Regions from separate parts of the Shewanella pealeana ATCC 700345 genome, predicted to be linked through region 3. Evidence: predicted binding sites of a transcription regulator. Region 3 holds the regulator's gene; each other region holds the start of a gene.
The links. The regulator sigma-54, encoded in region 3, starts transcription at its own class of promoters, with help from an activator protein. The targets are predictions, from matches to a motif close to GTTGGCACGNNNNTNGNNT.
Positions count from the first base shown of each region.

Region 1 (7,864 bases), 2.4 Mb from region 3:
GTGCGCTTTGAGCCGGCGCCGACGGTGCGGTTTGAGCCGGTGCACCTTTCGCATTCATACCCATGCCAATACGAGTATTGGCATGGGTATTTACTTGTTTAATATCAATAGCCATTTTGAGATCCAACAGTTAATAAAGAGAGTTTATTACACATGCTATCGGCAGCATGACTCAATACTTTAGGATTTTTTCATTCATACACTCTTACATTTTACATTCTTACTTCGACTTGGCCAACGCCAGTGACACGTGCATCGAGTTTTTTATGTGAATGACTATTTTTAATCCGAATTTTATCGCCAACGTTACCATCATGCAGTGCTTCACCGACGGTTTTAATCTCAAAATTTTCAGAACGTGCATATATCGATACACTGTCGCCCTTGCAAACGATACAGAGTTGATTAGCAAAAATAGGCTGTCCCGGTGCGACACGTCTTTTTAGTCTTGCACCTACAACTTGAGATATCTCCTCAAATTGCTGACCGCGAAGATTGCTCTGCTCGATATATTCGATCTCAATATCACCGCGAGCGAGCAAGTCTCCGGGGCCCATGGTCGACTTTGCCACAACGATGGGATAGAGGATATCGACTCGAACCGAGAGAAAAATCTGCCATGGGTAGCTTAAATCAGGGCTGTTACAGCTAATTCTAACGGTATTGTTACGGCGGATAGCGCGGTCACTGGCTATCTCTGCTTTAATTGGCAGGTAACAATTAGGTAAATTGACTCGGGTATCTAGACTTTGCGGAGTGATATTTATCCGAGCTTTTTCAGGAGCCTCTATTTTTTGTTCTACTGCGGCTATAGCTAATCGAGATATGGTCGATATAGAAGGAATACTGGCAGGTTCAGCTGCAAGTGCTAGAGTTGGCATCACAAGTATGATGAAAAACGAGCCAATAAAAGCTTTTATAATGAATGCAGTAGCTTGATTCGCTAGAATGCGCGTATATTTGGGGATGTGTTGGACCGCAGTCATCTCTATCCTTTTGCATCGGTGGGCGTCATTAGTTTGACTGAAATTGCTTTGTTTAACTCAGATATGCCTTAGTTAAGCAAGTAGTATGCCTAAAAAGGAAAGATGTATGGAATTGATCGGTAGAGACCTGAATTCAGTATTTATTTGCGCAGTTCTTTTAATTTTAATTAGATATAAGCCTATGAGATGTAGGTACAAGGCAAAAAATTTATGTCGACTATTCTTGAATCAGTAAACAAACGGACCCAATTGGTAGGTCAGAATCGATTGGAGTTATTGTTATTTAAACTAAATGGACGTCAACGATTCGGAATTAACGTGTTTAAAGTTAAAGAGGTATTGCAGTGTCCTCCATTAACTACTCTGCCTAAGTTGAACTCAAAAGTACGCGGTATCGCCCATGTACGTGGTATGACAATTTCGGTGATTGATTTGAGTGCTGCAACAGGTGGGCGTCCAATAGAGGATGTTAGTAACTGTTTCATTATCATCTCCGAGTATAATCGCAGCGTACAAGGCTTTTTGGTGAGTTCGGTTGAGCGTATCATCAACATGAACTGGGAAGCCATTATGCCGCCGCCTCAAGGGGCTGGGAAATACTCTTATCTTACTGCGGTGACAGAGATTGATAATGAACTAGTTGAAATTTTAGACGTTGAGAAAATTCTCGATGAGATCTCGCCTGTTAATACTGAAACCAGTAAAGAACTGAATGATGCTTTAACCCTTGATACGAATCAGCACTACCATATTATGGTTATTGATGATTCTTCGGTGGCACGTAAACAGATAATTAGGGCGTTGACTTCGCTGGATCTACAAATCGATACCGCAAAAGATGGCAAAGAGGCGTTAGAAAAGCTCAGAGCCATAGCAGTGGGATGTGAAGATGTTTCAACGGAAATTCCTTTGATTATTTCAGACATTGAGATGCCAGAGATGGACGGTTATACCTTAACGGCTGAGATCCGAGATGACCCTAAGCTTAAGAATATCAAAGTGGTATTACACACTTCACTCAGTGGCGTGTTTAATCAGGCTATGGTGCAAAAAGTCGGTGCAAATGATTTTATCGCGAAATTTAATCCCGATGAGTTAGCGGCTGCGGTGAACAAGCACTTAAGTCTTTAGTAGGGGAATTTAGCGAAGTCGGAAACATCTCTTGCTTGTGTTTCCTTTGCTGCTAAGGTATAACGCTGCGTTCGTTTTTTGGCTGTATTTAACCTTGTTGGGTCGAAGCGGTTTGTTTTATTGATATTAGGATAATAGAGTGTCAAATAAGTCTCTTGCAGAGAATGAGTACAAGCAATTTAGATTATTCCTAGAGCAGCACAGCGGTATCGTGCTGGGAGAGAACAAGCTGTATTTGGTGCGAAGCCGATTAGCGCCTCTAATGGGTAAGTATAACTTGCCCTCCTTATCAGAAGTGGTAAAGCAGTCGATGAAGCCGACAGAGCGTCAGTTGCGCACTGAGGTTATCGATGCCATGACCACAAACGAAACATTATGGTTTCGAGACCGTTATCCTTTCGAGTTGTTATCGAACACTATATTACCGACATTCAGCCGTTTAGGGCGTCCGGTAAAGATCTGGTCGGCTGCTTGTTCATCAGGGCAAGAGCCATATTCTTTGGCGATGACCATCTTAGAGCACCAACAACGTAAGCCTGGGAGTTTGCCGGGTAATGCCAGTATTTTGGCAACCGATCTGTCACCATCTATGCTAGAACGTTGTAAAGGTGCTGAGTATGATAATCTCGCTTTAGGCAGAGGCTTGTCAGACGAACGTAAGCGTCAGTTTTTTGATACTTTGCCTTCGGGTAACATGGTGGTTAAAGATAACGTTAAGCGTTTGGTTAACTTCCGAGCGCATAACTTACTCGAGAGTTATACCTTACTCGGCAAGTTCGATATTATTTTTTGCCGCAATGTATTGATCTATTTCTCTCCTGAGGCAAAGCGGAAAATACTGCGGCAATTTGCTGCCGCATTAAATCCTAACGGCATTCTGTTTCTTGGCGCATCTGAGTCTATAGCTGGCTTGTCCGATGAATTTGATATGATCCGTTGTAATCCTGGGATCTATTATCAGAAGCGAGTTTAATCTCGGCCTGAACAGCACTCTGTAAAGCAAACGCGTCTCTCTAGACGCGTTTTTTGTTTCTGACTAAACCTACTTGAACTCATTCTCTCCATAAACTTCTATTTATTATATTAATTTGGCATAACTATTGCTTTATTTCAGCCATAGAGCTGAGGAGGCAATTTTATGGCGATTAGTTTTGATAAAGCGTTAGGAGTTCACCAACACACTTTGGGCGTTCGTTCCCAACGTGCAGAGATCCTATCTTCAAATATTGCTAACGCCGATACGCCTGGCTACAAGGCTCGCGATGTTGATTTTTCAAAAGCAATGAACGCGGCCCAATCTCAGCAAACAGGTTTAGCTATGGCGAAAAGTGACAGTAAGCACTTCGATATGGCGGCGTTAACTCAGCAGCATTTAGGCTATAGAGTGCCAAATCAGCCAGATACCGGTGACGGTAACACTGTCGATATTCAGCAAGAGCAGTCTGCATTTATGCAAAATGCGCTTGAATATCAGATGTCACTGGGTTTTCTAGACAGTAAGTTCTCTGGTATGAAAAAAGCGATTAGAGGCGATTAATTATGAGCTTATTTAATATTTTCAATGTTGCAGGGTCTGGAATGTCGGCTCAGTCGGTCAGACTCAATACCACTGCCAGTAACATAGCTAACGCCGATTCAGTATCGAGCAGTGTTGGAGAGACCTACCGCGCTCGTCATCCAATCTTTGAAGCCGAAATGAGTAAAGCGCAGCAGCATCAAAGCGCTGCGCAATCGGTGGCAGTTAAAGGGATTGTAGAAAGTGACTTACCCCTAAATAAAGAGTTTTCGCCAGATCACCCAATGGCGGACACCGACGGCTTTATCTATAAGCCAAATGTCAATGTGATGGAAGAGATGGCGAATATGATCTCAGCCTCTCGTTCTTATCAAATGAATGTTCAAGTCACTGAAGCCGCTAAATCTATGCTTCAGCAGACACTTAGAATAGGCAAATAAACTCAGTGAAAGCTGGAGGTAAATTTTGAGCCTTATTAATCCGCTAACCGCAACGCAGACGGCGCCGAGTCAGACTCCGCAGGCGAATGCTATTTCGCCGCAAACAGCTGCTACAGCGACCCAGAGTTCGACTGCATCGGCAACGAACACTGAACAGACATCCACAGGGAATCCATTTCTTGATGGCTTACGTCTGCCAGAAGAAAATCCTATTCCTGAACCTAATAGTCAGGAGTTGACCCAAGAGGATTTCTTTTCGCTGTTAAGCCAACAGTTGTCTATGCAAGATCCGTTTAAGCCTGTTGAAAATGATCAGATGATCCAGCAGATGGCTTCTTTTTCAACCGTAGATGGGATCAGCAAGCTCAATGAAGAGATTATTAATCTCAATGCATTAACCAGTTCGAGTCAGGCGTTACAGGCATCAGGTCTTGTTGGCCAAAAGGTGCTGATCCCGTCTGACACCGCACATATATCGGCTGAAGATCCGAGTATGAAGGGCATCATAAGTACGCCAGAGCCTATTGAATCTGTCATTGTTCGTATTGAGGACGAAAAAGGTCAGCTCATCACAACTTACAATGTGGATGGCAGTGCTGGTGGCAATATCGATGTGAGCTGGGATGGTTTAGATAAGAACGGTGAGCCTGTTGCGGAGGGGAACTATACCTTCAAAGCCAGCGGCAAGGTAGGTGGTACAAGCGAAGAGCTACCTGTATCGACTTATGCTCATGTTACTAGTGTTTCACTTGGAACCGCAGCTACGGGCGCTATTTTAAATTTACGTGGTGTCGGCGGTATTAAGATCAGCGATGTACTAGCTGTATCTGAAACCTAAACTAGAACTCATTTTGCGAGATATTTGCGCTCAATATGAGCAGCAAACGTCTTGAAATAGAATTAAACAAGGATTGAGGTGAATCATGTCATTTAACATTGCATTGAGCGGTATATCGTCTGCACAAAAAGACCTAAATACAACGGCAAACAACATCGCTAACGTTAACACCACAGGCTTTAAAGAATCTCGTGCTGAATTTGCTGATGTTTATGCGAGTTCTATATTTGCCAATAGTAAAACCACTGTGGGCGGCGGCGTGGCAACCAGTCAAGTCGCTCAGCAGTTTCATCAAGGCAGCATGCAGTTTACCAATAACTCGCTCGACATGGCGATTAATGGTGGTGGCTTCTTCGTGACTTCATCTGAAGTAGGTTCGCAAGATCACTCATTTACTCGTGCAGGTGCATTTAAGTTTGACTCAAACAACTATATCGTTGATTCTGCAGGTAACTTCTTACAGACCTTCCCGGTAGATAAAGATGGAAATTCTACATCTGTAAGTTTAACTACCACTAAGCCTGTACAAATTCCAGATACCGCAGGTAGCCCGGTTAAGACAGATCAAGTCGGTATTCAGATGAACCTCAACGCGGGTGAGTCTACATTGGATCCTGCTGCTTTCGATCCCGATGATCCTGAGACCTTTAACAACTCAACATCGGTGACCATATACGACTCTCTCGGCGAGCCACATATTCTTACCTCTTACTTCGTACGACCACCTAATGCAGCCCATATAGGTGAGAGTAACTGGGTAGCGTTTTATGCCGTGGACGGTAAGCCTGTTGATTTGGACCCAGCTGCTGGTGAGTATGATATCGATACCGATGGCGATGGCGCAGTTGATGGACAAGCAAGTGCTGAGAACGCGGCGGGTTGGAAAGGCGCTGCAGTTTCTTTCAATGACACTGGGGCGTATACAGGTAGTAATCCAGCCGTTATCACTACTGAAGCCCTTGGTGTTGGCGGCGCTAACGTATTAGGCCCAGGTGCAGACGGTAGCCAGACGCTAACGCTTGATTTCAATAATCCAACTCAGTATGCATCGCCATTTGAGGTCACGGAGTTGAATCAAAATGGTACAACAGTTGGCCGTTTGACCAACGTTGAAGTCGGCGCAGATGGTCTGATTAACGCAAGCTACAGTAACGGCTCTACGGTACCTCTAGCACGCGTTGCTTTGGTAAGCTTTGCTAACGAGCAGGGGTTGTCTCAGGCGGGTAACACCTCTTGGAAAGCCAGCTTAGATTCGGGCCCAGCACTAGCGGGTGAAGCGAACAGTGGTACCTTTGGTAGCATTCGCTCATCGGCGCTTGAGCAGTCAAACGTTGATTTGACTACCGAGTTAGTCGACTTGATCTCGGCGCAGCGTAACTTCCAGGCGAACTCAAGAACCCTAGAAGTGAATAACACGCTACAACAGACAGTGTTGCAAATTCGATAAGCGTTAAAAGCTAAGAAGGGCGGACTCCGTCCTTCTAGGTCGCTTCGCTTCTAGGACGTTCGCAGGCTCACTGCGAGGTCCTAGGAAAAGCACAATCAAATGCAAAGGCTGAGATGAACGCTTCGCTCACGGAAGACAGAACGTTCGCAGGCTTACTCTCAGAACGCTGCGCTGACGGTATAAGCGAAGAAGAATCTAGAACGCTTCGCTTCGAGGTCGCCCTTCGGGCTTCTAGGACCTAGGAAAAGCACATGCAAAGGCTGGGATGAACGCTTCGCTTACGGAAAACAGAACGCTGTGCTGACGGTGCAAGCTAAGATGATTTAAGCTGAGACGGTTAAAGCTAAGACGGTTAAAGCTAAGATCTTTCGCGAATAAGCCAGAAGCTGAGTCTTCTGGTTTTTTATTGCCTTCGTTTTAATCTTTTAAGCTTTCCGTAAGCGAAGCCACGTGCCGTAAGGCCGCTGGCCGTTCGTCTTTGCTCTTCCTAGAACCTGCTTTTCCTAGCACCTAGCGCCTTCTTTATCTTTAAGTCGCAACGCGACGCCCTCGAAGTGACGTAGTCACGTCCTAGCAGCGGAGCGCCCTTCCTTTTCTCTATCTTGGCACGATGTTTGCTATTTATTTCGTTAGACGGAAGTTTGACGGAGTATCAAGTGGACAAATTGCTCTATGTCGCGATGAGCGGCGCTAAACAAAATATGAACTCATTGGCGGTTAGTGCTAACAATTTAGCCAACGCTAATACCGATGGCTTTAAATCCTCCCTCGCTCAAGCTCGCTCAATGCAAGCATTTGGCGAAGGTTTGCCTACGCGTGTGTTCTCAATGACCGAAACTCCGTCAGCTAATTTTGCCAGTGGTCCGATAAAGACCACCGGGCGCGATTTGGATATTGCCGTAAAAGGTGATGGCTGGATTGCGGTGCAAGCCGAAAATGGCGGTGAAGCTTATACCCGCTCAGGCAGCTTGCGTTTCGATAACTCCGGTGTGCTACGTAACGACAAAGGCACGGCAGTGATGGGTGACAATGGTCCTATTGTATTGCCGCTGCCGATTGAAAAGGTCGAAATTTCTCAGGACGGTATTGTCTCAGTTCGGCCCTCTGGTGCTACAGCAGAAGTTATCGAAGAGGTGGCTCGTATTAAACTGGTCAACCCGGGTAATCAAAATTTAATGCGCGGGGAAGACGGTCTGTTCCGTTTGATGTCTGGTGAAAATGCTCCAGCCGATCCTAGCGTGGGTCTGTTAAGTGGTGCGGTTGAAGGCAGTAACGTCAATGCAGTCCATGAGATGGTATCTATGATTGACCTGCAGCGTCAGTTCGAGATGCAAGTGAAAATGATGAAAACAGCTGAAGAGAACGATCGCGCGTCCTCTTCCTTAATGCGCATAAGCTAGGAGAGATACTATGCATCCCGCTTTATGGATTAGTAAGACTGGTTTAGACGCTCAGCAAACTGATATTTCGGTAATTTCTAACAACGTGGCTAACGCCAGCACCGTA
Region 1 covers NC_009901.1:1,631,281-1,639,144, forward strand. The annotation lists gene flgM (flagellar biosynthesis anti-sigma factor FlgM) at 1-115, opposite strand, end outside; gene flgA (flagellar basal body P-ring formation chaperone FlgA) at 213-986, opposite strand; gene SPEA_RS07010 (chemotaxis protein CheV) at 1,197-2,117, shown strand; gene SPEA_RS07015 (CheR family methyltransferase) at 2,257-3,090, shown strand; gene flgB (flagellar basal body rod protein FlgB) at 3,256-3,654, shown strand; gene flgC (flagellar basal body rod protein FlgC) at 3,657-4,073, shown strand; gene flgD (flagellar hook assembly protein FlgD) at 4,099-4,911, shown strand; gene flgE (flagellar hook protein FlgE) at 4,997-6,358, shown strand; gene flgF (flagellar basal-body rod protein FlgF) at 7,015-7,758, shown strand; gene flgG (flagellar basal-body rod protein FlgG) at 7,769-7,864, shown strand, end outside.
Region 1: a site for sigma-54 is predicted at 3,205-3,223, ahead of flgB (flagellar basal body rod protein FlgB). Genes of this name have one in related genera too.

Region 2 (7,864 bases), 870 kb from region 3:
ACTAGGTTTTTAGCTATAACTGCTAAGCCGATTACTGATTGCGACTATCAGGCTATAATAATCGGCTGAGCGTCCAGGGATAGTGTCTCCTCATGCCAACCTAGACCTTCAAACAAACTTAACCACTCCGCCTCAAGCTCGGTCTCTACGCTCATGCGCTCACCGCTCCTAGGGTGATTAAAGCTCAGTTTCTTGGCGATTAGCCACAATCTATTGATGCCAAAATGAGAACGGAAGAACTTATTCTGTTTACCGTCGCCATGAGTAGTATCACCCAGAATAGGGTGGCGTAAATGTGCCATATGACGTCTTAATTGATGCTTACGACCAGTGTGAGGAGAAAGTTGAACTAAAGCGTAACGACTGGTTGCATAACGACCCGAAGAGAAAGGGATCTCACTGTTCAATAATGGCTTATAGCTAGTTACTGCATCTTGCGCAGCCTTGTTAGGATCCACATCTTTATCGCCTAGCTCATCAAGCTCCTCTTTGAGGGCATAGTCTAGCGTACCCGCCTCATGCATGTTGCCACGAACAATCGCTAGATACTCCTTATCGACCGTATGAGCAGCAAACTGCTCACACAGGACATTAGCCATTTCACTGCTTTTGGCAAACAACAAAATACCTGACGTCGGTCTATCTAGCCTATGCACCGGGAATACGTGACAACCAACTAGATCTCGAGTCAGTTGCATAGCAAAGAATCGCTCACGTCTGGCAAGATAACTGCGGTGCACCAACAAGCCTGCAGGCTTGTGGATCACCACAATATCATCATCTTCAAATAGCACTTCGATATGCGGCGCTATCTCTTGTTCTTCATCTTGACATAAGTCTTGTTCGAGTAGGCTCTCATCAAGTTGTTCACTTTGAGAGGGATTTTTAGTGTTATCACTCATTGTATATATCTCTTGTAATACCGTTATGGTGCATGACTCAACAATGCATCTAGCTCAGTGAGCAGCTGAATGACTCGCTTATACTCAATGTTAGCGGCCCAAACATGTTCCGCCATTGGTGCTATCGATATCGCTGTCGGTAGCGGCATTTGATTGTCTATCAAGTAATGCATTTTCGGTAAGAATATAAACTGTAACCATTGCTCAAATGGCATCACATCGCACGCAAATGGCGTAGTGCTAGCCAACGCTTGCTCTGTTGGTGCAACTGTACTTAACAAGCCTTGTTTCGCCAACTCGGTTTCTAAAGCTAATAGCTTTTCCCTTGCATTTACAGTTCTCAATTCGCCCCTCTCACTGTCATCAATTTAATCTTTTCACCGCTGGAAAATTCGCGCGAGATGATACCATCTAGACTGACTTATCCCTATAATATGCGCTAATTAACCTACACTCGATAACGATATGACTCAAATAACAACTCTCAGCGATTTTTTAAAAACGGCTAATACTCAATTCCAAGTTTACGACATGGGCCGTCGAGTACAACATATCGATATGATGGCGTTTCATCAGATAGAAGAGCTACACTGCCCTTACCCTGCACCTATCCAAGGACACGCGCAGTTTGCCATTGTGTTCTGGGATGCCAGCCAGCAACACTATATTTGGTTTATTAAACTTCCTCTCGATGAGCGTGGATTATTGTCTCCTGCACCACGAACACAATTCATCAAAATGATTGTTGAAGCCCTAGGTCGTGATCCGACTCAGCCTCTAACCGAGCAGCAGCAAGAGCAATTAGCTAATCATCCATTTAATTTTAAACCGAGCCAAGAGAAACTGGCTGTCTTTAACGCCTTAGTCCGCAAGCAACTAGGCCAAAAAGCATCGCCACAGTATGAGTTTGCTTATCAATACCTGTCAGGGCAACATCCGAGTGAAAACTGGCAAAATATCGGCCTACAAGGCATTGCTGATGTGTGCATCAGAGCCAACGAGCTTGACCACCAAGCCCAGCTGACAAACGGCTTTGATAATTGGGCTATAGAGGTTCAAGTTGCGGTGTGCCAATGTTTAGAGCACTTAAATATTGATGAAACACTGGCGATGAAAATATTGAATAAGTTCGATAGTGCTGAAGATAGCGATAAGGCCTATTTTCTGCGTGCTTTAGCGTCCCGCCCTGAACTTAGTCAACAAGCAATTGCGAGCTTAAATAACGCTAACGCTTTATCCGCCGAGATGCTCATTACTATTGCAGCACGTAACTGGTCGGCATTAAAAGATGAGCAAACTCTCACTATCTACTTAGAAGCCTTAGCAAAACAGCAACAACACTTCTTTAACCAGATTTTTGCTGATATTGTGGCTATTCCATTAATTCGCACTCAGCTACTCGCTCAACTACGTAATCCAAATCGTAGCACAGAGCTTGCAACTGCAATCGGCGGTTTGTTCAAGGTAACGAAAGGATGATGACAGATTTTTTGATTATTGCCGCAGTGATCATGGTTGCTGCATTTTTTTGGCAATTGAGGCAAATGGCTGAAATAAGCCGTGTTTTTACTAATAAAGAGTGCCAAAAACAAAAAGTTCAGCTGCTCGCGATTGCACAAGAATCCGCAAAACCTAGCCTTGGCGGCAGCAGTGGATTGACCTGGAAAGTTAAATATCTATTTGAATTTAGCACCGATGGTATCAATCAGTATCGTGGTAACTTATGGATGCACGGTAAAAAGATACAAAAAATACAGTGGCCAATATTCCCTGAGCCAGAGTGGAGTGAAGCGCCAGAGGCGAAGGGGTCGTTAGGTGGTGGATGTGGCGGACGCTCTCGAGGTGGTTGTAATTCAGGCCGTTGTAAATAAATATCCGCAACACCAGCCCTGAATGAAGTAAAGGCACGGCCCCAGAGGAGACGTGCCTTTTCTATTTTTGTGTAAGCTCATCCAGCTATATGAGTGCTCCCTGCACCATCCATGCGTAACTTTGCTCCTGCATCATCCATGAACCTTACTCTTCCTTGTACCTTACGATACATGTCCATTTGTTCTCGGTATTCCATTTACCAAGCTTGCTCTATCCTGAGCGTGCCCAACATCTTCCTTGAGAATCCATTCAGATACCTTCCGTAGCATTCCACCTTCCTAGGTAGTAAACCTTCCATCCTGGAGTGTTTAGCCGCCCTTGGTCGTATCCTTAGATGTCGTTCCTTCAACACCAGATTATCCTGAACCTTTGAGATAACCAGCTTCCTTGCACATATAAATAATAATTCAAAAGTTAACTAAAAATACGGGGTTAAACATTTATTTAACATGCCAGTTATCAAGCGTCACGATTGCACTACTTGTTAATTAACTGTATTTAATGAGTTTATTGATAAATCCCTAGACTTAACAACCATAAGTAGGACTCATTTCTTACGAAGCTGTAAGAGATCTCTCACATCAAAGTAACTAATAGTCCTAATCAGCATTGGAAAAAGAAAGGGCGTACCATTCGGTACGCCCTAGCACTACTTTATTTTAGCTTTCCCGCTATAAACGTGCATTCCCTGCATCATCCTTGGTTAACTTGCTTCCAGCATCTTCCTTGTAAATCCATTTATATCCTTGTACTTACGTACCGAATCCTTTCATTAGCTTATCCTAAGCTAAATTCCTCTTCCTGAGGTTGTCCTTGTTGCATCCTGCAAAACCATTATGTTCAACTAAAAAAGCTTGATAAGCATAAGTTTAGGCAAAAATAATTGGTTTCATTACTAAACAACTAGAAAGAGCTAAGTGCTATCCTTAGTACTCGTCACTTTCTGATGATAAGTTTACTCATAAACCTAAGATTTTTCTTACCGAACATTAAAGACACATGTGCACAACAAACAACCAACAAGACGAGCTTTGCATAACATATTGATTTTTAGATATTTAAAACCCAGAGCCAACTATTATCTTCATGTTCCCCAATTTATCTCCCACAGCAAGGTGAGAGATCTCGCACATAATCACTGTCTCAAAGCGAATAATCAGTACTTTCTATGAGTTAGCGCTCTATACAACATTACCCAATCCGCCATAAAGCTATACAAAGGGTATTTGAAAGTCGCTGGCCTATTTTGCTCAAAAACAAAGTGCCCGATCCAAGCAAAGCCATAACCTATTACGGGTAACAGCAATAACATGCCCCATTGCGAATTTAACACACAATAAACTAGTGTTAGGATCACCAAGCAACTTCCAATGTAGTGAAGTATTCGGCATGTCTTATCTTGGTGTTGCGAAAGATAAAAAGGATAAAACTCAGCAAATGAGGAGTAAGGTTTATTCATTCACCAGTCCTCTATAGAACAGTAGCTCTCCGCTTACTTTACCTATGGTAAGGGGCTCTATCATTTCAAAACCATGGTGTGTAAATAGTTTGATATGAGCGGAATGGTTGGCAAATACTCCGATGCCATCAAGATGAGGCTGTTCATCACACCAACTCAGTACGGCGTTCACCAGTAGTCCACCATAGCCCTTACCTTGCTCATTATTGGCAATCGCGATAAATTGCAAAATACCGCACTGCTTGCTGGGCAAGTTTTCGATTATTTGGTTTTCTTTATTAATCAGGGCTTGAGTTGATTGCCAGCCTGCACTTAACAGCATTTTTAGCCGCCAGTGCCAATAACGAGCCTCACCTAAGGGCACTTGTTGAGTCACGATACAGGCTACCCCCACCAATCGCGCCCCTGCGAACATACCAATAAGCGCTTGCTCTTGTTGCCACAATTCATTCAATTCTTCTCTAATAGCGCCACGCAATTTTTGTTCATATTGTGTTTGGTCACCGGTAAAAAGCGCTTCAATAAAGAAAGGGTCATCATGGTAGGCGTTATATAGGATTGAGGCCGCAATGCGTAAATCTTCTGCAGTTAAATATACAGCGCGGCATTCTTCCATGGCTTGGTTTTCCATTGCAAATTCCTTGATCTAGATCACTCTCAACCAATGTATCAAGCTATTGAGAAAGTGCAATTAATAATCAATTAAAAGTGCTAATGCCTATAGTTTTGTAAATGAAAGCTATCAAGAATATTGCAGCCAATTCTGCTATTTCAACCATACTTATGTCAGCAGCAATAAAATTTTCAGGAATGAAGATGGATATGACGACACAAAACTTTGCCAATTTGTTTTTGCAGCTAGGGCTTGAAAATGATGATGCAGCAATAGAAACATTTATTAAGGATCATCATCTGCCCGATGCGATGCAGTTATATGAGGCACCATTTTGGAATGAAGCGCAAAAGCATTTCTTGGCTGAATCACTAGCACAAGATGCCCAATGGTCGGAAGTTATCGATCACTTGGACACCTTGCTAAGAAAGTAAGCTTATCTAGATCTTGCTATAAGCCATTTCCCCCCACCCCACTACGGTATTATTACTGATCACCACTGGCGTACATTCATCTTTTGTCGTTTTTCCATCACCATGGGTGCGTTGGGTACGATAGAAAAGCACATACACTTCTTTATTTTGCTGCACATAGGCTTCGTTAAAATCGGCGGTTCCCATTAGGGTCACAACTTGATCCTTAGACATACCCAAGGAGATTTTTGATAAGTTAGCACGATTTTTTTCCTGAACTTTTTCCCATGACCCATTATTATCCCAGCCAGATTCCCCATCACCGAGATTGACCACACAGCCTGTTAGCCCTAAGCTTGCAATCCCAAAAAACGCTAAACTTAATAATTTATTTTTCACTTTAATTCCCTGTATGAACATTGCTTTTAGTTTTATTTAAAAAGCAATTAACATGCCAAACATCAAGCGACTGTTTTTACTTACATTTATATTTAAGTAGACCTTAACAATTATGAGTCGGTTGACAAAAAGACTAACGAGTAAGGAATTTAACTAACCATGAGTCCATTAGAACAAGTACTCAGTGCTGCTAAGAAGATCAGTGATGAAGGTAGAACACCAAGCCTCGCACTCGTTAAAACCAAGCTCGGCACTAGCATTCCAATGCCAATACTGATCCAAGGATTACAGCAATTTAAATCCATGAGCGCCGACGATATTAAACAACTATCGGCAGATTGTTCCGTTCAAGCTGTAGAGGATGCTCCTAAACAGTCATTAATGGCGCAACAAGCCTATGCGATAACGAGGCTCGAGCAAGAACTTTCCGAGCTTAGAACTGAGTTTGGCTTGCTAAAACAGCAGCTAATCAAACTAGAAAAACAATGTAATAACAGCGAAGGATAGAAAACAGATGCATGTGGTTGAGTTAAGATTCGAATGCTTTGATAACACTACCATTAGCGCTGCTGAAAAAGCGATAAATGGCCTACTAGAAGCTTATCGTGCTAATGGCCAAGTTTTAGGACGCGAATTCGCCGTCGCTTTTAACGAAGGTGAGTTTAGAGTAAGGCTATTAATGCCTGAAAAGAGCAGCTTATCTAAGCGCTTCAATAGTCCTTGGGTTGAAACAGCATTAAGTGAGCTAACAGACGCTAAACTACTCGCACCACGGGAGAAATACATTGGCCAAGACATTAATTCAGAAGTGTCGAGTCTAGACACGCCAAGTTGGCAACTACTTTACACTAGCTACGTACATATGTGCTCACCACTGCGAAACGGCGACACTTTGCAGCCCATTCCTCTATATCAAATTCCGGCAACTGCCAATGGCGATCACAAGCGCATGATCCGCTGGCAAACTGAATGGCAGGCCTGTGATGAACTACAGATGGCCGCAGCCACAAAAGCTGAATTTGCAGCGCTTGAAGAGTTAACTAGCCATCAGAGCGATCTATTTAGACGTGGCTGGGATCTGCGCGGAAGAGTCGAATACTTAACTAAAATTCCGACTTATTACTATTTATATCGTGTAGGCGGCGAAAGCCTAGCGGTAGAAAAGCAGCGTCCCTGTCCAAAGTGTGGCAGTAAAGAGTGGTTACTCGATGAACCTTTATTAGATATGTTTCACTTTCGTTGTGACACTTGCCGTATCGTGTCTAATATCTCATGGGATCACTTATAACTTTCAGACTGGCATATAAACAATTATAAAAATGGCGCTTATATTTCAGCGCCATTTTTGTTTAACCCTAATATTTAAGCACCACTCCCCCATGACGAGAAGATACCTTCACATTTAAACTGGACTATTTGCCGCGTAAATTATTCCACATCAGCTTCATACGCTGCCAAATACCGGGATGGTCAAGCTCTGGCATAGACTCCTCTATCGGTTTTACTGGCGGCATGACTCTTGGTGTCAATAAACTAATAAACTCATCTAATGACTCAGCAAGTTTAGTGCTTTGAAGCTCACCTGGGATCTCAACCCAAACACTGCCATCGGCATTATTCACCGTTAGCATCTTATCTTCATCGTCTAACACACCGATAAACCAAGTTGGCTCCTGCTTAAGCTTTTTCTTCATCATCAAATGACCAATGATGTTCTGCTGCAGATACTCAAAATCGGTTTGATTCCACACCTGAATAAGCTCGCCACTTCCCCACTTGGAGTCAAAAAACAGCGGCGCAGAAAAATGGCGTCCATAAAATGTGTTTATCTCAGGACAAAGCGTCAACTCAAGCGCCGATTCGACGTTCTCAAACTGCCCAGGATTATCGCGAACAACCCCTTGCCAAAATACAGCTCCGTCGCTATCCATTTCGCCCACAACGCAGTCAGACTCTTGCTCTTGGGCATAATATCTTGGCTGTTCGCCGAGTTGATCAACGTAGGCTTGTTGATATTTAGATAAAAAAAGATCTAAAGCGGGTAAAGAAGACACTGAAGACAGTTCCAAATCAGTTATAATAGGGGTCTATTTTGACATGGAAACCGTATTGATGACACAACATCATGATCCCTATAGTAACGCCCCCGAACTTTCTGAATTAACATTAGGAAAGTCGACAGGTTATCAAGAGCAGTATGATGCAT
Region 2 covers NC_009901.1:3,530,283-3,538,146, forward strand. The annotation lists gene truC (tRNA pseudouridine(65) synthase TruC) at 48-902, opposite strand; gene SPEA_RS15270 (YqcC family protein) at 926-1,246, opposite strand; gene SPEA_RS15275 (DUF3549 family protein) at 1,368-2,381, shown strand; gene SPEA_RS15280 (DUF3301 domain-containing protein) at 2,378-2,773, shown strand; gene SPEA_RS15285 (Mpo1-like protein) at 3,931-4,233, opposite strand; gene SPEA_RS15290 (GNAT family N-acetyltransferase) at 4,226-4,864, opposite strand; gene SPEA_RS15295 (DUF2789 domain-containing protein) at 5,050-5,280, shown strand; gene SPEA_RS15300 (DUF3192 domain-containing protein) at 5,287-5,679, opposite strand; gene SPEA_RS15305 (hypothetical protein) at 5,818-6,165, shown strand; gene SPEA_RS15310 (Zn-ribbon-containing protein) at 6,173-6,946, shown strand; gene syd (SecY-interacting protein) at 7,071-7,712, opposite strand; gene queF (NADPH-dependent 7-cyano-7-deazaguanine reductase QueF) at 7,756-7,864, shown strand, end outside.
Region 2: a site for sigma-54 is predicted at 5,700-5,718, ahead of SPEA_RS15300 (DUF3192 domain-containing protein). Genes of this name have one in related genera too.

Region 3 (7,864 bases):
CTATTGAGCTAAGAGCGGCTGGCAGTTTAAAAAATGCCATGAATGATATTGTTATGGCTTATCAGCAAGTGGCTCAAAAAGATGTGCATGCTGATTTTGGGCCTTCAGGTTTGCTGAGAATGCGTATCGAGGATGGTGAAAAAGTGGGAGTCTTTGCGTCGGCGAATATGAAGCACCCGCTAACGTTACAGTCTTCAGGAAAAGGTGACAATGTGGTGATGTTTGCCCGTAATCAGATGTGCGCCCTCGCACAGCCAAATGTCAATACCGACAGTGAAGGGCTACTCGCCGTTATGCTCGATCCTAATATCCGTGTGGGTACATCGACACCAAAAGCCGATCCGTCAGGAGACTATGCTTGGAAGATTTTCGCCAAAGCGGGCAAGTTACAAGCTGGTGCCCAAACAAAACTTGAGAATAAAGCACTGCAGCTCACTGGCGGTGAGAATAGCGCTAAAGCCCCTAAGGGCCGTAACACTTATGCTTGGGTGATGGAAAACAAGCGTGCAGACCTATTCTTAACTTACTGTACTAATGCGGTATTGGCGCAAAAAGAGGTGCAAGATCTGCAAATAGTACAGATGCCTGAACCATTAGCGGTTGGCGCTAACTATGGTTTGATTGTACTCGACGATGCTCAAGCCGATGCCTGGAAGTTAGCCATGTTTATTCTGTCTGAGTCAGGACAAAGCATCCTTGCAGATTACGGTTTTGATGCGCCGCTTAAGCAGTAATTATCATCATAAATTAGAGAGCAAAAAGGCCGCATTTGCGGCCTTTATTATGTCACAGTGTTCAGCGGCTAGTTCATTAAGAAAATTGTCGCCAAGCCGAGGAAGGCAAATAGACCAATAACATCGGTCACTGTAGTTAATACCATACCGCCAGCGAGTGCGGGGTCGATATTCATCTTCTTTAATATGAGTGGAATACTGGCACCAGCAAGTCCTGCAACCGTCATATTGATAAGCATGGCGCCCGCAATCAAGGCTCCTAAGGCGATATCACCTTTCCATACCCAAACAGCTGCAAAAACTAAAATGGACCACAGCAAGCCGTTAAGGAAGCCAATGGCAAGCTCCTTGCCAATCAGCCAGCGAGAGTTACTTTGGCCGATTTGACCGAGTGCAATACCACGAATAACCAGTGCTAAGGTTTGGTTACCTGCAACGCCGCCCATACTCGGTACGATAGTCATCAGAATCGCGATAGTGGCAAACTGCTCAATTGTGCCTTCGAACATATTACTGACTGACGCCGCGAGTAGCGCCGCAAATAAGTTAACGGTCAACCATAGTGAACGGCGAAAGGTACTCTTTAATACTGGACCAAAGGTGTCAGTATCGTCATCCATACCGGCCATCCCCATCATGGAATGTTCGGCATCTTCACGAATTACGTCAACCACGTCATCGATAGTAATACGACCAAGTAGCTTGTCGTTTTCATCTATAACTGGGGCTGACATCCAGTCGTGGCGCTCAAACAACTGTGCGACTTCGCTGTCTGACATGCCTACCGGGATAGCTTCGAGATCTGACATCATGATTTCACGCACTGAAGCATTAGGGTCACAGGTGAGTAAGTCTGCGATACGTACACCGCCTAATACTCTATCTTGCTTATCGACAACATAGAGCATATCGGTGGCGTCGGGCAGCTCACCACGAATTCTCAAGTAGCGCAGTATCACATCGATATTGACGTCGGGGCGCAAGGTGACGGTGTCGGTATTCATTAAACTACCGGCTGTGTCATCTGGGTATGACAGAGCTTGCTCAACACGAACTCTGTCTTGCTTAGTCATCGACTGTAAGACTTGTCTAAATACGCTGTCAGGCAGGCTACGAAGAATATAGGCTAAGTCATCGGTGTCCATATTTTCGGCCGCCTTGGCGACACGCTCAGGACTCATTTGGGTGATCAGACTATCTTTTAGCTCTTCTCCAAGCTCATCGAGAATTTCACCTGTGTGTTCTTGGTCAATTAGCTGCCATAGCACTTGACGGGTGCGAGGTGGAGAAGATTCGAGAATAAAAGCAATATCTGAAGCAGCCATGTCCTGCAACATATTGCGGACATGGACAAACATACCGCTGCCCAATGCTTTTGTTAGCTGATTGAGGCGTTGATCTGTTGTTTCGTTGTCTAAGACTTCAATCGGCATGGCTCCCTCACAGGGTAGTTTTAAAGGCGCTTATCATAACTTAAGTACTGGATATTTGTTTGCGCTAACACAGGAAATCAAACAGGAAATTACGAATTAATTATCTTCATCAAATTTAGCGTTAATCAGCTGACAAATTGCGTCGAGCGCCCCTTGGGCATCGCTTCCCGTTGCAATGAGTTGTACGGTCTTGCCCATGCCAGTTTCTAACATTAATAAGCCTAGAACACTCGTCGCTGAAGCTTGTTTTTCACCTTGAATGATGGTGATTTCGGCGTCAAATTCGGAGGCTAGAACAACCAGTTTTGTTGCTGCGCGAGCGTGAAGACCAAGTTTGTTACAGATGGTGACTTCACGCTTAATGGTTGGCATTGTTTAGCTCACGGTGGCGGGCGTTGACCTTATGTTTGCCTTTTTTGAAATGTGCCGCGAGGCGCTCGGTGATATAAACTGAGCGGTGTTGGCCACCTGTACAGCCAATCGCGATGGTGAGATAACTGCGATTATTGCGTTCTAGATCGGGCAGCCAAGTTTCGAGCAGACCTTCAATTTGCTGAATAAATTGATTGACTCGGGGGCGTTCATTTAAGAAGTCTTGCACAGGTTTATCGAGACCCGTCATCGGCCGCAATTCAGGTTCCCAGTGTGGATTTGGCAGAAAGCGCACATCAAACATAAAGTCAGCTTCCGTTGGCATACCATGCTTAAAGCCAAACGACTCAAAATTGATCATCAGTTCTTTATCAAGGTTGCCAAGTAAGATCTCACGCACCTGATCATTAAGATCGTAGATGTTTAAGCTTGAGGTATCGATATAATGATCGACAATATTGGCAAGCGGTTCAAGCAAGCGGTTCAAGCAAGCGGCCCTCTAGCTCAATCGCCTCTTTGAGCGATACATTATCGTGAGATAAAGGATGCAGGCGGCGTGTTTCGTTATAGCGTTTAAGCAGCACTTCATCGGTAGAGTTGAGGAAGAAGCTTAATAGCTCGACCCCATCCGGTAGGAAGGTAAGGTGCTTGGTCAGCTCGCTCTCTTTCTCTGGAAGGTTACGAATATCAACGCTAATGGCGACCAGCTTAGTGTTGCCTGATAGCTCTTTTAGCAGAGTACCCATCATAGGTAAAGGCAGGTTGTCGACACAATAGTAGCCGAGATCTTCGAGCATTCTTAATAGAACAGATTTGCCTGAGCCGGAGCGACCAGAGACTAAAACAAGCTTCATCTTATAACTACCTGATTGAGGTTAAACTAAATGTTTGTGGTTTGTGACGATTTTGTATAAGTGTATAGATTAACTTTTTTAAAACCGAAAGCAAGAATTTGAGCAGATGATTATAAGAAATAATATTGCTGTAATAATTACTTAGGCCTTTAAATTATCACTACCTACTTTTAGGTGGGTGATGAATCTAAAGACCTCAGTAAGAGGTTACTGGGTAATGACTTGGTATAGTTCTGACTCATTACTGGTTTTTCTCAACTGTTTGACTACCGCCTTATCGTTGAGTTTTTCAGCCATTAGAGACAGTGTTGCTAAATGCTGCTCACACTGCTCGGAAGGCACCAATAGCGCAAATAGAATGTCGACAGGTTGTTTATCGATAGCGTCGAATGCGATTGGATCTTCACACTTAACTAAAACCGCAACAGGGCGCTCTATATTTGTCAGCCTTCCGTGAGGAATCGCTATACCGTTACCTATACCCGTGCTACCCATTTTTTCTCTCGCCAAGAGACTTTCAAAAATTTCTTGTGAAGAAAGGGTAGGGTACTGGACAGCGGCAATATCACTGATTAACTCCAATACCTTTTTCTTACTGCCCGGAGTGGCACAGGTAGTGCATTCCGGCTGCAGGATGGTACTTAGTTCCATCGTTAGTGTTTAATTAGTTTCTCTTTGTGTTTAATAACCTGACGGTCGAGCTTATCGATCAGGGAGTCAATTGCGGCATACATATCCGCATGTTCCGAAGTGGCAAATACTTCCCCTTTCTTAAGGTGGATTTTGGCTTCGGCAATCTGTTGCATCTTTTGTACATTCAAAATAACGTGCACATTATTGATCTGATCGAAATGTCGTTCAAGCTTTGTGAATTTATCTTCTACATAACCGCGCAGTGAATCGGTGATTTCGACGTGGTGTCCAGTCAGGTTGATTTGCATATATCGATCCTCCAAGTGCCTAATTTTGAGTTATAAACTCTTACGTTGGTTTGAGGGGGGGATCAGCATCGCTTCTCGATATTTTGCTATCGTACGTCTAGCAACTTTAATCCCTTGTTCTGCCAAAAGTTGTGCCATCTTGCTATCGCTTAATGGCTTCTTCTGGTTTTCTGCGGCGACTAACTTCTTAATAAACGCTCTGATTGCGGTCGATGAACACTCCCCACCATCGTCGGTACCGACATGGCTTGAGAAGAAGTACTTTAGTTCAAAAATACCTCTTGGAGTGTGCATATATTTTTGGGTAGTCACCCGTGAAATGGTCGACTCGTGCATCTCAACTGCTTCGGCAATATCATTGAGTACCATAGGCTTCATGGCTTCTTCGCCATACTCAAAGAAGCCTTGCTGGAATTTAACGATACAGTTGGTTACTTTCAATAAGGTGTCATTACGACTCTCGAGACTCTTAATAAACCACTTAGCTTCCTGCAGATGACCACGAATAAATTGACCATCGGCCTGATTAGTGGTGCTACGCGCCATAGAGGCATAATGTTGGTTAACATTAATCTTAGGCATATAGTCAGGATTAAGCTCAACCACCCAGCGACCTTTTTTCTTGCACACGGAAACGTCAGGGATAACATACTCGTCTTTGCTGCGAGCAATCGCCAGCCCTGGTCTTGGATTAAGGGTCTGAATAAGTGTTATCGCATCACGTAGTTCATCTTCTTTAAGCTTGGTTTTACGCATTAACTGCCTAAAATCGCGGCCTGCAATTAAGTCTAAATAATCTTTTATCAGTAATCTGGCATTGTCGATATGCGGGGTTTCTGCAGCATATTGTGCCAGCTGGATAAGCAAGCATTCACTCAAATTACGCGCGGCGACACCAATAGGGTCAAAATGCTGGATGCGCTTTAATACCGCTTCGACTTCATCAAGCTCGGTTTCAGGATCGCCCATAGCTTCTAAAATATCGTCGCAGCTTTGGGTAAGGTAGCCACGTTCGTCAATGGCGTCGATAATCGCGGTGGCGATTGCAAGATCGTTATCTGAAAACGGTGTGAGGTTTTTCTGCCACTCTAAATGTTCATATAAGCCTTCGCTGGTTTCACCTTGGAATGGCATATCGTCTTCACGGCTAACTCCAGAGCTGGAGTTTGACGAGACGGTATAAACTTCATCCCAAGTGGTGTCCATTGGCAGATCATCTGGCATAGAGTCTTGGGTTAGGGCATCGGAGGTTTCAACGCTAGCGCTATCTTGGATGAGGTCACTATTGGCATCGTTTGATGATTGGTCTTCATTGTCGCCTAAATCACCGTCTGACTGCTCTTCATCTAATTCCAATAGCGGATTAGAGTCTAATGCTTGTTGGATCTCTTGTTGCAGCTCTAAAGAAGACAGTTGTAACAGGCGAATGGCCTGTTGTAACTGGGGAGTCATGGTGAGCTGCTGACCCATTTTGAGCTGGAGTGACGCTTTCATTTTACCGCTATTCCCTACACTGTAGTTAAACGTTAAAGCTCGCTGAACTGGCGAAGGTAGCTTGAAAACTCAACACTTTGATTTTATTTGGAAGTAAATCCATATTGAGTTTTTCAGCTTCCATACTATGAATTAACTATAGCCTGAATTGCTCACCTAAGTACACTGCTCGAACCTGTTGGTTGTCCAAGATTTCGGCAGGTGTGCCTTCGGCAATGAGGTTTCCGTGACTCACGATGTAAGCGTGTTCACAAACGTCCAAGGTTTCTCGAACATTGTGGTCAGTGATCAGTACACCTAGGCCGCGGCTTTTGAGTTGCTCAATAATCTTTTTGATATCGATAACTGAAATTGGGTCGACACCGGCAAATGGCTCATCCAATAAAATAAACTTTGGATTAGCGGCCAATGCTCGGGCAATTTCTACTCGACGTCGTTCACCGCCCGATAATGCCATGCCTTGGCTATCGCGAATGTGAGTGATGTGGAACTCTTCGAGTAAATGTTCGAGCTGCTCTTCACGTTGCTCGTTATTGATATCATGGCGGGTCTGTAACACTGCCATGATATTGTCACGCACCGAAAGCTTTCTAAAAATGCTGGCTTCTTGGGGCAGATAGCCAATCCCTTTACGAGCACGCAGGTGCATAGGATCTAGGGTGAGATCATCGTCATCGATAAAGATCTTGCCTTTATCGCTCTGTACTAGGCCGACCACCATGTAGAAGGTTGTTGTTTTGCCGGCCCCGTTAGGGCCGAGTAGGCCCACAATTTGCCCCGTTTTTACGGTGAGACTGACATCTTGTACGACGGCACGGTTTTTATAGCTTTTAGCAAGATTAGCCGCTTTTAAGGTAATTTGGGTCATTGCTGTTCCTGCTTGTTCACTGGCGTGTCAGGCTTCTCTTCCTGGTAGGTTTCAGGCTGAATAATGGTGATGACTCTGTCATCGCCCTTGCCAGTACTTTCAGCAATAAGCTGTTGTAGACTAATGTTGTACTTAATGCGGTTACCAGTGACTTGGCTGCCGTCTTGCGCTAGGGTCGCTTCACCGACTAAGGTCAATGTGCGAGTCGCAAGTTCGTAGCGGATCTCTTTCGCGCTAGCGGTCGCTGGGCGACCATCTTCCATCATTTGGGTGTAGGTGGCTGGATTACCTGTAGCCACTAGCGTTTTACCGCTCTTATCTTCTTTTGAAAATACACGTAGCTCATCGGCATTCATCTTAATAGAGCCCTGAGTCACTTCAACAGGCCCAAAAAAGATAACCTGATTATTCTTAATGTCGGCTTCTTGGCTTGCCGCTGCAATTTTCACTTCTTGCAGTAGATCATCGACTTTAGCTGTAGAGCTGAAACTTAGCAGGCAAAAAAGGCCAGCAAGGATAGATTTATTGTATTTCATAGCGTCCTTCTACTCAGCTAAAGCGATTCGCTTAGTTAGCATGAGTGCAAAAGTGTTCAATTTATGAGTGTTACTTAGCTTCGTAGATGCCTTCGACTTGGCTTACCAGCTTGACACTCTGGGCATTCAGATCGGCGTACAAGCCTAAACCTTGAATGACGAATTCGTTGCCAGTGACGTGGATCATTTCATCTGAGGTCATGATCATGGTATTCAAATCAAGCTCTAAGTAGCTGGTACTTAACGTCTGGATCGGCTCTTCTGGGCTTATTGAGTCGATAATAACATTGTTTTCTAAACTTACCTTGCCTGTGAGCTTATTATGGCTACCTTTAGCGCTTTGCAGACGCCATTGGGCTTGACCATCATCAGGATAGATGAGGTAAACAGGCTCAGTAAAATAGGTCATGTTGGCGCTATCAAAATGCTCCATGTGTTTAGCCGAGACCTTGCTGTTGACTAAGCCTAATTCGTTATATTCGATACTGCGTAGGTCGTCGATGATATAGTCGGGTCGCTGGCTCATATCGATATCCAGCTCTTGTTCGCTTTTCTTAGACTGTACCTGCCAATAGAGCAGAAGTGCAGTGCCAAAAAAAGCGATAATCGCTAGGGTAACGCGGTTCATATAC
Region 3 covers NC_009901.1:4,405,102-4,412,965, reverse strand. The annotation lists gene SPEA_RS19060 (molybdate ABC transporter substrate-binding protein) at 1-734, shown strand, start outside; gene mgtE (magnesium transporter) at 803-2,167, opposite strand; gene SPEA_RS19050 (HPr family phosphocarrier protein) at 2,264-2,539, opposite strand; partial or broken gene rapZ (RNase adapter RapZ) at 2,526-3,393, opposite strand; gene ptsN (PTS IIA-like nitrogen regulatory protein PtsN) at 3,601-4,044, opposite strand; gene hpf (ribosome hibernation promoting factor) at 4,047-4,334, opposite strand; gene SPEA_RS19030 (RNA polymerase factor sigma-54) at 4,365-5,828, opposite strand; gene lptB (LPS export ABC transporter ATP-binding protein) at 5,965-6,696, opposite strand; gene lptA (lipopolysaccharide transport periplasmic protein LptA) at 6,693-7,232, opposite strand; gene lptC (LPS export ABC transporter periplasmic protein LptC) at 7,303-7,860, opposite strand; gene kdsC (3-deoxy-manno-octulosonate-8-phosphatase KdsC) at 7,857-7,864, opposite strand, start outside.

Region 4 (7,864 bases), 2.1 Mb from region 3:
GCTATCTATCAAAGAGAACGAAGAGCGAATTGTAGAGCAATGGAGTTAGCCCCTGTAAGAGCGATGATACTAGATATCCGTCGGTTTATGCCTCGGATTGGTGGCAAGAAACTCTACTTTTTACTTAAACCTAAGTTCATCGAGAAAGGGATTAAACTTGGGCGCGATAACTTCTTTAGTTACTTGAAAAGTGAAGGCTTGTTAGTCAAACCTAAGCGTAATTATACCAAGACGACTAACAGTAAACATTGGATGAAGAAACATCCAAATTTACTGAAAGAGTTAGTGCCAACAGCACCTGAAGAGGTGTTTGTTAGTGATATAACATATGTGCAATCAGAGCAAGGCATACATTATCTATCATTGGTAACTGACGCGTTCAGTCGTAAAATAATGGGATATGAATTAAGTAATGAAATGAAAGCTACAGACGTAGTCAAAGCGTTAGAAATGACGATAAGTAATCGGCAGTATCAACATCGAGCAGTGCATCACTCAGACAGAGGGTTACAGTATTGCTCTGCCGTTTATCAGTTAGCGTTGCAAAGAAGTGACATCCGCGCATCAATGACCGATGGATATGACTGCTACCAAAACGCACTAGCAGAACGTATAAATGGGATATTAAAGCAAGAGTTTCTATTATCTCCTTGCTGCAACCTTAATGAGTTAAAGCAACTCGTTGAGGAGTCAATTTTTATATACAATGAGCTGAGACCGCACTTAAGCTTGGGTATGAAAACACCTAATCAAGTGCATAAAAAAGACCAGCAGCAGAAGCTACTGGTCTAGTAAAAACCGTCAACCTATTTCAGGACGGGACATATGGTGCCGGCACCAAGAGTCGAACTCGGGACCTACTGATTACAAGTCAGTTGCTCTACCAACTGAGCTATGCCGGCTTATCTGCATAACAAGTTATCTAATCAAGTTAGTAAACTCATTAATAAATGTTGGTGCCCGAACCCGGAATCGAACCAGGGACACGAGGATTTTCAATCCTCTGCTCTACCGACTGAGCTATTCGGGCAACTAAGTATTACCAGAGTAAATCTTAGATTTGCTACTACAAACTCACTGGCTTAAATGCCTGCCTCGTTTGGAGTGCGCACATCTTATAGCGGTGAAAAATTTCCTGCAAGGGCTTTTTTGTTTAACGGCCACTGTTCGCTTAGTTTGTGTGCAGGGCGCTAAAAAACGAACAATCATTGACATGTTTGTGACTAAAATACGCACTACAACCTCTGATGTAGGACGGTTATCGCTTTTGGACTGGCAGGTTAATCATAGTGTTTTACATATATAAAGAGGGAGGGAGGCTTAGTGACTCACTTATTTTATCAAGGTTATGACTCTAGAATCGTCTATGAGTGCTTGTTTTTTAAACTGGCGCGGGGCGTTAAACATAAAGGCGTCGCTTAAATTAAGTTTAAGCGACGCCTTTATTGGTTCATTTTATAAGCTTGCAGTGTTACTCGTCATCTTTTTGAGGAACATAACCCTCAATCTCAACGTCTTTGCCTTCAAACAGAAAGTTTACCATCTGCTCTTCTAAAAATTTACGATCCTCAACATTCATCATGTTAAGTTTCTTTTCGTTGATCAACATGGTTTGCTTTGACTGCCAAAGAGCCCAGGCTTCTTTACTCACATTGTCGAAAATACGCTTTCCCAAATCGCCAGGGTAGAGCTGAAAACCTAGGCCTTCTGCTTCTTTGTTTAAATACACGCAGTTTACTGTGCGAGCCATGATTACTCCTTATTTAATACAGAACCTAAGTCGGCCAAAATTCGCTCGGTGGCCGAGGCTAAACCAACTTTTGGTGGATGAGTTAAGTTATACCAGACCGTGGAAGTTTGTTCCATGATCTGGTTATCGCTATGCCCTGTTGCTCGGATGAGTACCGGCTGGACATCGAGGTGAAAGTGGCTAAAGGTGTGTCTAAATCCTGTTAGTTCAAGCTCTGAGATCACCTTTAGCTGTTTGTCTTTTATATAAGTATCTAATTCTTGGCGCTGACTAAACTGCGGGAAGCACCAGAGCCCGCCCCAAATACCCGCCGGAGGACGCTTTTCTAACTGCACTTGCTGATTTTCTTCAATGACTAGCAGCCAAGCAGATTTTTCTGGAATGGTTTTCTTAGGTTTTTTACCAGGGAATTCGCTCTGACGACCACTTAACTGAGCCTTACAGTCAATGGCGACCGGGCATTGAGCGCAGTTGGGTTTTGAGCGGGTGCATACTGTCGCACCTATATCCATCATGGCCTGGTTATATTTTTGGATATCTTTTGCTGGCGTTAGGTTTTCAGTTAATAGCCAAAGTTGTTGCTCTACAGGTTTTTTACCAGGCCAACCTTCGATAGCGCCGTGGCGAGCCAAAACACGCTTAACGTTACCGTCGAGAATGGGGAAATTAAGCCCCAGTGATAAAGACAGTACCGCTCCAGCGGTGGAGCGGCCAATGCCGGGCAGCGCTAAAACGTCATCGAAATCGGTTGGAAACTCACCACTAAACTGTGATTGCATTGTTTGGGCTGCTTTATGCAGGTTACGTGCGCGTGCGTAATACCCAAGCCCAGTCCAATAGTGCAGCACTTCATCTTGCTCGGCACTAGCCAAGGTATCGATATCTGGAAATCGAGCAATGAATTTTTCGAAATAGGGGATAACGGTGGCAACTTGAGTCTGCTGCAGCATGATCTCTGAAATCCACACTTTGTATGGGGTTTTAGCGATTTGCCAAGGGAGCTGTTTACGACCAAAGTTGTCGTACCAAGTAATAATTCGGGTTGAAAAAGAGGCGGTAGTTTTCATCGGCGCAGTGTAACTTTAGCCTTGGCGATTAACAAGCCGACACTTGTGCTTATTAAGCAGGAAATGATGCAAATTGTTATTGGATACGTGCAGTGTTTGAGCGCTAAAGCAAGTTATTTGCGGGCAAACTATAGCTGTTGCTCGCACAAACTGAGATTCTTGGTATAATTTCGCCACAATAAGGCTTGCACTGAAGGTTTAACTTTGGATAATGCCTTTCTTTTTTAAATAATAGCTGTCTAATGCTAGCGCAGCCTTAAGCGAGGGCGATAATGAGCGACGTAACAACCGCTGAATTCAATGAAGAGGGTAAATACCTTCGTAAAGTCAGAAGCTTTGTGTTGAGAGAGGGCCGTCTAACTAAAGGTCAAGCTCAAGCAATGGAGCAGCAATGGCCTAAAATTGGTCTAGATTACACTCCTGAGCCAATCGACTTAGTTGAAGTCTTTGGCCGTGAAGCTGATACCGTTTTAGAAATTGGTTTTGGTATGGGCGCATCATTAGTTGCAATGGCGAAGGCTGCACCAGAATTAAACTTTATTGGTATTGAAGTGCATAAACCTGGTGTTGGTGCCTGTCTGGCAGAAGCTGCAGAAGCTGGCGTGACCAACCTACGTGTTTATCACCATGATGCGATTGAAGTGCTCGAGAACAGCATTGCCGAAGGCAGCCTGGCTTGTGTGCAATTATTCTTCCCAGATCCTTGGCATAAGACTCGTCACCATAAGCGTCGTATCGTTCAAGCGCCATTTGCTGAATTGATCCGTAGCAAACTTAAGGTTGGCGGTGTATTCCATCTAGCAACAGATTGGGAAAACTACAGCGAGCATATGCTGGAAGTGATGACTGCAGCGCCTGGTTATAAAAACCAATCTGCAACAGGTGATGTCGTAGAGCGTCCAGCTCACCGTCCGCTAACTAAATTCGAAGCGCGTGGCCACCGTTTAGGTCATGGTGTTTGGGATCTTATGTTTGAGCGCGTTTAAGCGTTTAATAAGAAAGTAAACTTTAAAATAAGCTATTTAGGAGAGTAACCATGGCAGCAAACCGTAGCCGTCGCTTACGTAAGAAATTACGCGTTGATGAGTTCCAAGAGTTTGGATTTGACGTTAACTGGACTTTTAATGAGTCAGTAACTGAAGAGCAAATTGATGCGATCGTTGATCAGTTTATTGATGAAGTCATTGAACCAGCAGGTCTTGGTTATCATGGCGGCGGCCATAAAGAGTGGGAAGGTATTATTGCCACTCAAGATATTGGCAAGTGTACTGAAGAAAACAGAGCCGCTGTTAAGGCGTTCTTTGATGCACAACCAGTATCAGATCTTGAAATTGGTGAGCTTTTCGATATCTGGTGGGGCTAATGCCTGAATTGGCATTACTTGAAGAGGTCATCGAAAAAGTTCGGCCTCTTCTAGGACAGGGGAAAGTAGCTGATTATATTCCAGCGCTTGCCCAAGTCGATGCTAATAAGCTAGGTATTGCGGTGACAACCTCTGACGGTGTCACAATAGGGGCTGGAGATTATCTCGAGCCCTTTTCAATTCAGAGTATCTCTAAGGTATTTAGTCTTACCTTAGCGCTGATGTTGTATGAAGAAGATGAAATTTGGTCGAGAGTAGGTAAAGAACCCTCAGGCCATTCTTTTAACTCTTTAGTACAGGTTGAATTGGAAAAAGGCTTACCTCGAAATCCATTTATCAACGCTGGCGCGCTGGTCATTGCCGACCTTTTGCAAAGTCGCCTAGGTGCTCCTAAGCACCGTATGCTTGAGATTGTTCGTCAGCTCAGTGAAAACCATCGCATAGGTTACGATAAAGTCGTTGCCGCGTCTGAGTATCAACACAGTGCAAGAAATGCTGCGATTGCTTACTTGATGAAGTCCTTTGGTAATTTCAACAATGATGTCGATACTGTGCTGCATAGCTATTTTCATTATTGTTCGCTGCGCATGAGCTGCGCAGATCTATCCCGTGCTATGTTTTACTTAGCAAACTCAGGTAAGAGCCTTGCTGGTAAGCAACTTATTACGCCTGTGCAAAATCGGCAGCTAAATGCCTTATTAGCCACATCTGGTCTTTATGATGGTGCTGGTGAGTTCGCTTATCGTGTCGGTATGCCGGGTAAGAGCGGTGTCGGTGGTGGAATTATCGCGGTGATCCCTGGCGATATGTCTGTGTGCGTTTGGTCCCCAGAGCTTGATGCCAACGGCAACTCTTTAGCGGGCACTGCTGTGTTAGAGGCTTTGAGTCAGACTTTAGGTCGCTCAATTTTCTAGTATTACTGTTCGACTTTGTTATATCTGCATCGATATCAGTACCTACACCAGTTGTTTGTGATATTTGGCTAATAGTTAGTTTAATTGGCCAAATATCTTACTGCTATACATCTTCAAAACCTAACGAACCACTCTTAATTCTTTTAAAACAGTAGCTTGTGTGTTTTGGCATAGTCTGTGCTTTATCTCAGTCAATATAAAGATTTAGATAATAGCGATAAAGGATTGAAGCGATGAAAAAATTACTTACCTCAGTTGGGATCTCTGCAGTGTTGCTTTCGGCAACTAGCCTACAAATAGTTTCTGCTCATAGCGACCATGATATGACCAATGAGTGTGAAGTCTCATTGAATTACGATGTTACCGTAGAGCCTAAGAAGCTTATCGTGAGCGAGGTTGGTGACGAGAAGTACCGCATTGAAATGGATAAGCTGTTTGTTAATGGCAAGCAAGTTTCACTCAATAGTGAACAGCAAGCATTAATTAGCCAGTATTCGCAAGAGGTTTCAACGCAGGTTCCAGAAGTCATAGCACTGGTTAATGATGCCGTAGAGATGGCATCAACGGCAGTGAGCTTAGCCTTGACGCCACTATTAGGTGATAGCGCCGGCGCTAAAATTGACGAGATGATGGCAGGTCTTGAGGAGCGTATCGAGACTGTGGCTTACCAGAATGGCGATAAGTTTTACTTAGGTTCGACCGAGTCTTCTTTAGAAGATGCTTTTGGCGAAGAGTTTGAGCAAGAGATGGAAGAGTTAGTACAAAACTCTCTAGGCAGCATGATGATGACTCTGGGTGCACAGATGATGTCTGGTGACGGTGATAGCTTCGAACAGAAGATGGACTCATTCTCACATAAAATGGATTCAATCGGCGAAGAAATAGAGCTGCAGATGGATCAACAAGCCGAAGATTTAGAAGCGCGTGGCGAGAAACTATGTGAAAGATTTAAAACCTTAGTGGTGCTAGAGCAGCAATTGCGCAGTGAAATTCCTGAGCTTGCTAATTATCCCCTAGTTGAAACAGCAAACACGACTTTGCAGGAGTAAATACAGTTTCACTGGACTCTTTGGCTGATCAAACATAATCAGTACTTCTGTTGCTTCTGACTGTCTTGCAACCCCCCTGCATCCCACCTTTATGCAGGGGTTTTTCCGTTTTAAGCCCTGCTAAACTTTTGTACTAGCTAAGAGCTTTCAAGTTAGGCCAAACTACATATTTGATGAGTTATGGGGATTTTTTGGTATACTTCTAAAAATAAAAGCAAAAACCAAATATTGGTAAATAATAAAAACTCTACTCTAGCGTACGCATATTCACTTAAGATATTGTTTTTATACTAAATAACATGTCTTAGCGATGGAAGTACTATTACTGTCGTAAACACCTTAAGGCGATTTACATGTTAGAACTTTTAGAACCAATCGCAATTTTTACCCATGTGGCTCGAGCGGGGAGTTTTAGCTCTGCAGCGAGAAAGTTAGGCATATCAAAGTCTAAAGTCAGTACCCAAGTGGCCGATCTGGAGCACAAGCTTGGCGTTCAATTGATTCAACGTACAACTAGAAGCTTGAGTTTAACCGAGGCGGGTCAGCTACTGTATACCCAAGGTGAAGAGTTATTAAGAGATGCCGACCAAGCTGTTGCTAGCGTTCATAATCTTAATGATGCTACCCGAGGCGTATTGAAAGTTGGTATTTCTCAGTCTTTCGGCACCATGCATATCATTCCTGCTTTGCCAGAGTTTATGGCAAGGCATCCAGAACTAGAGTTACAAGTTAGCCTGCTCGACCATAAAGTCGATGTGGTTAGCGAAGGTTTAGATCTGCTTCTTACTATGTCAGAGCAATTGCCCCTTGGCATGGTTGCCAGACCCTTGATGAAATGTCAGTTCTTGTTAGCCGCCTCTCCCTCATACGTTGCAAAACATGGCGTTCCTAGCCGCCCAGAGCAGCTGGTGGACCATAATTGCTTGGTTTACCAAGGTGAGTGGCATGAGCATAGCGTATGGCAATTTAAACAGGGTGAAGACAACTGTGAAATTGGCGTAACAGGTAATTTCAGAGTCGATAATGCGCCAGCACTTAAGTCTGCTGCAGTTAGTGGTTTGGGTGTGGTTTATCTTGCCAGTTACCTGCTCGAAGATGAGCTTGAGAAGGGCACTTTAGTCCCTCTTCTTGAAGACTGGCAGTTGACTCATAATTTACCATTGCAGGCTGTTTACCCAAGACGTAAGCATTTAGCACCTAAGGTGAGCGCCTTTATCGATTTTATAAAGGATCATATCGGTACCCCGCCATATTGGGACGCCCCCTTAAAAGACTTGTATGCAAAGCGTAAGTAAATGGGGAAACATTGTTCTGCATTTGGGACGCTGTAAAGCTGAACGAGTGTTGGTACTTGTTACTCTTTGAAATTCAGTTACTTAAGCTCTGTAGCTAAATTGTTTAGCCAAGCTAGAGTTAGTTTTGGCTAAACAACTTTAAATCATTTCAGTTGCAGTTTGTTTTCATTTTAATACAATTGTAACCAGTTGATTCAAAAAGTTCTGAGTCCTATAGTGCAATCGAGAATGACCCCTCTCAATTGTGCTATACAGAGCCGCTATATGCAGTTTTGTATCAATGCTGGTAGGCTTTAATAACTAAAACAATACCAGCCTTAAAACCATCATCCTAGTTTGGTTTGCCCCGGTTTCCAACCGGGGTATTTTTCTATCTACTCTCGATATACTCCCCAAATTTTAGTGGCATTCTCAATCGATAATTCC
Region 4 covers NC_009901.1:1,341,641-1,349,504, forward strand. The annotation lists one part of gene SPEA_RS22665 (IS3-like element ISSpe1 family transposase) at 1-792, shown strand, start outside; tRNA gene SPEA_RS05785 (tRNA-Thr) at 827-902, opposite strand; tRNA gene SPEA_RS05790 (tRNA-Phe) at 955-1,030, opposite strand; gene SPEA_RS05795 (oxidative damage protection protein) at 1,472-1,750, opposite strand; gene mutY (A/G-specific adenine glycosylase) at 1,753-2,817, opposite strand; gene trmB (tRNA (guanosine(46)-N7)-methyltransferase TrmB) at 3,090-3,803, shown strand; gene SPEA_RS05810 (YggL family protein) at 3,854-4,180, shown strand; gene glsB (glutaminase B) at 4,180-5,094, shown strand; gene SPEA_RS05820 (YggN family protein) at 5,328-6,143, shown strand; gene SPEA_RS05825 (LysR family transcriptional regulator) at 6,497-7,438, shown strand.
Region 4: a site for sigma-54 is predicted at 5,259-5,277, ahead of SPEA_RS05820 (YggN family protein). Genes of this name have one in related genera too.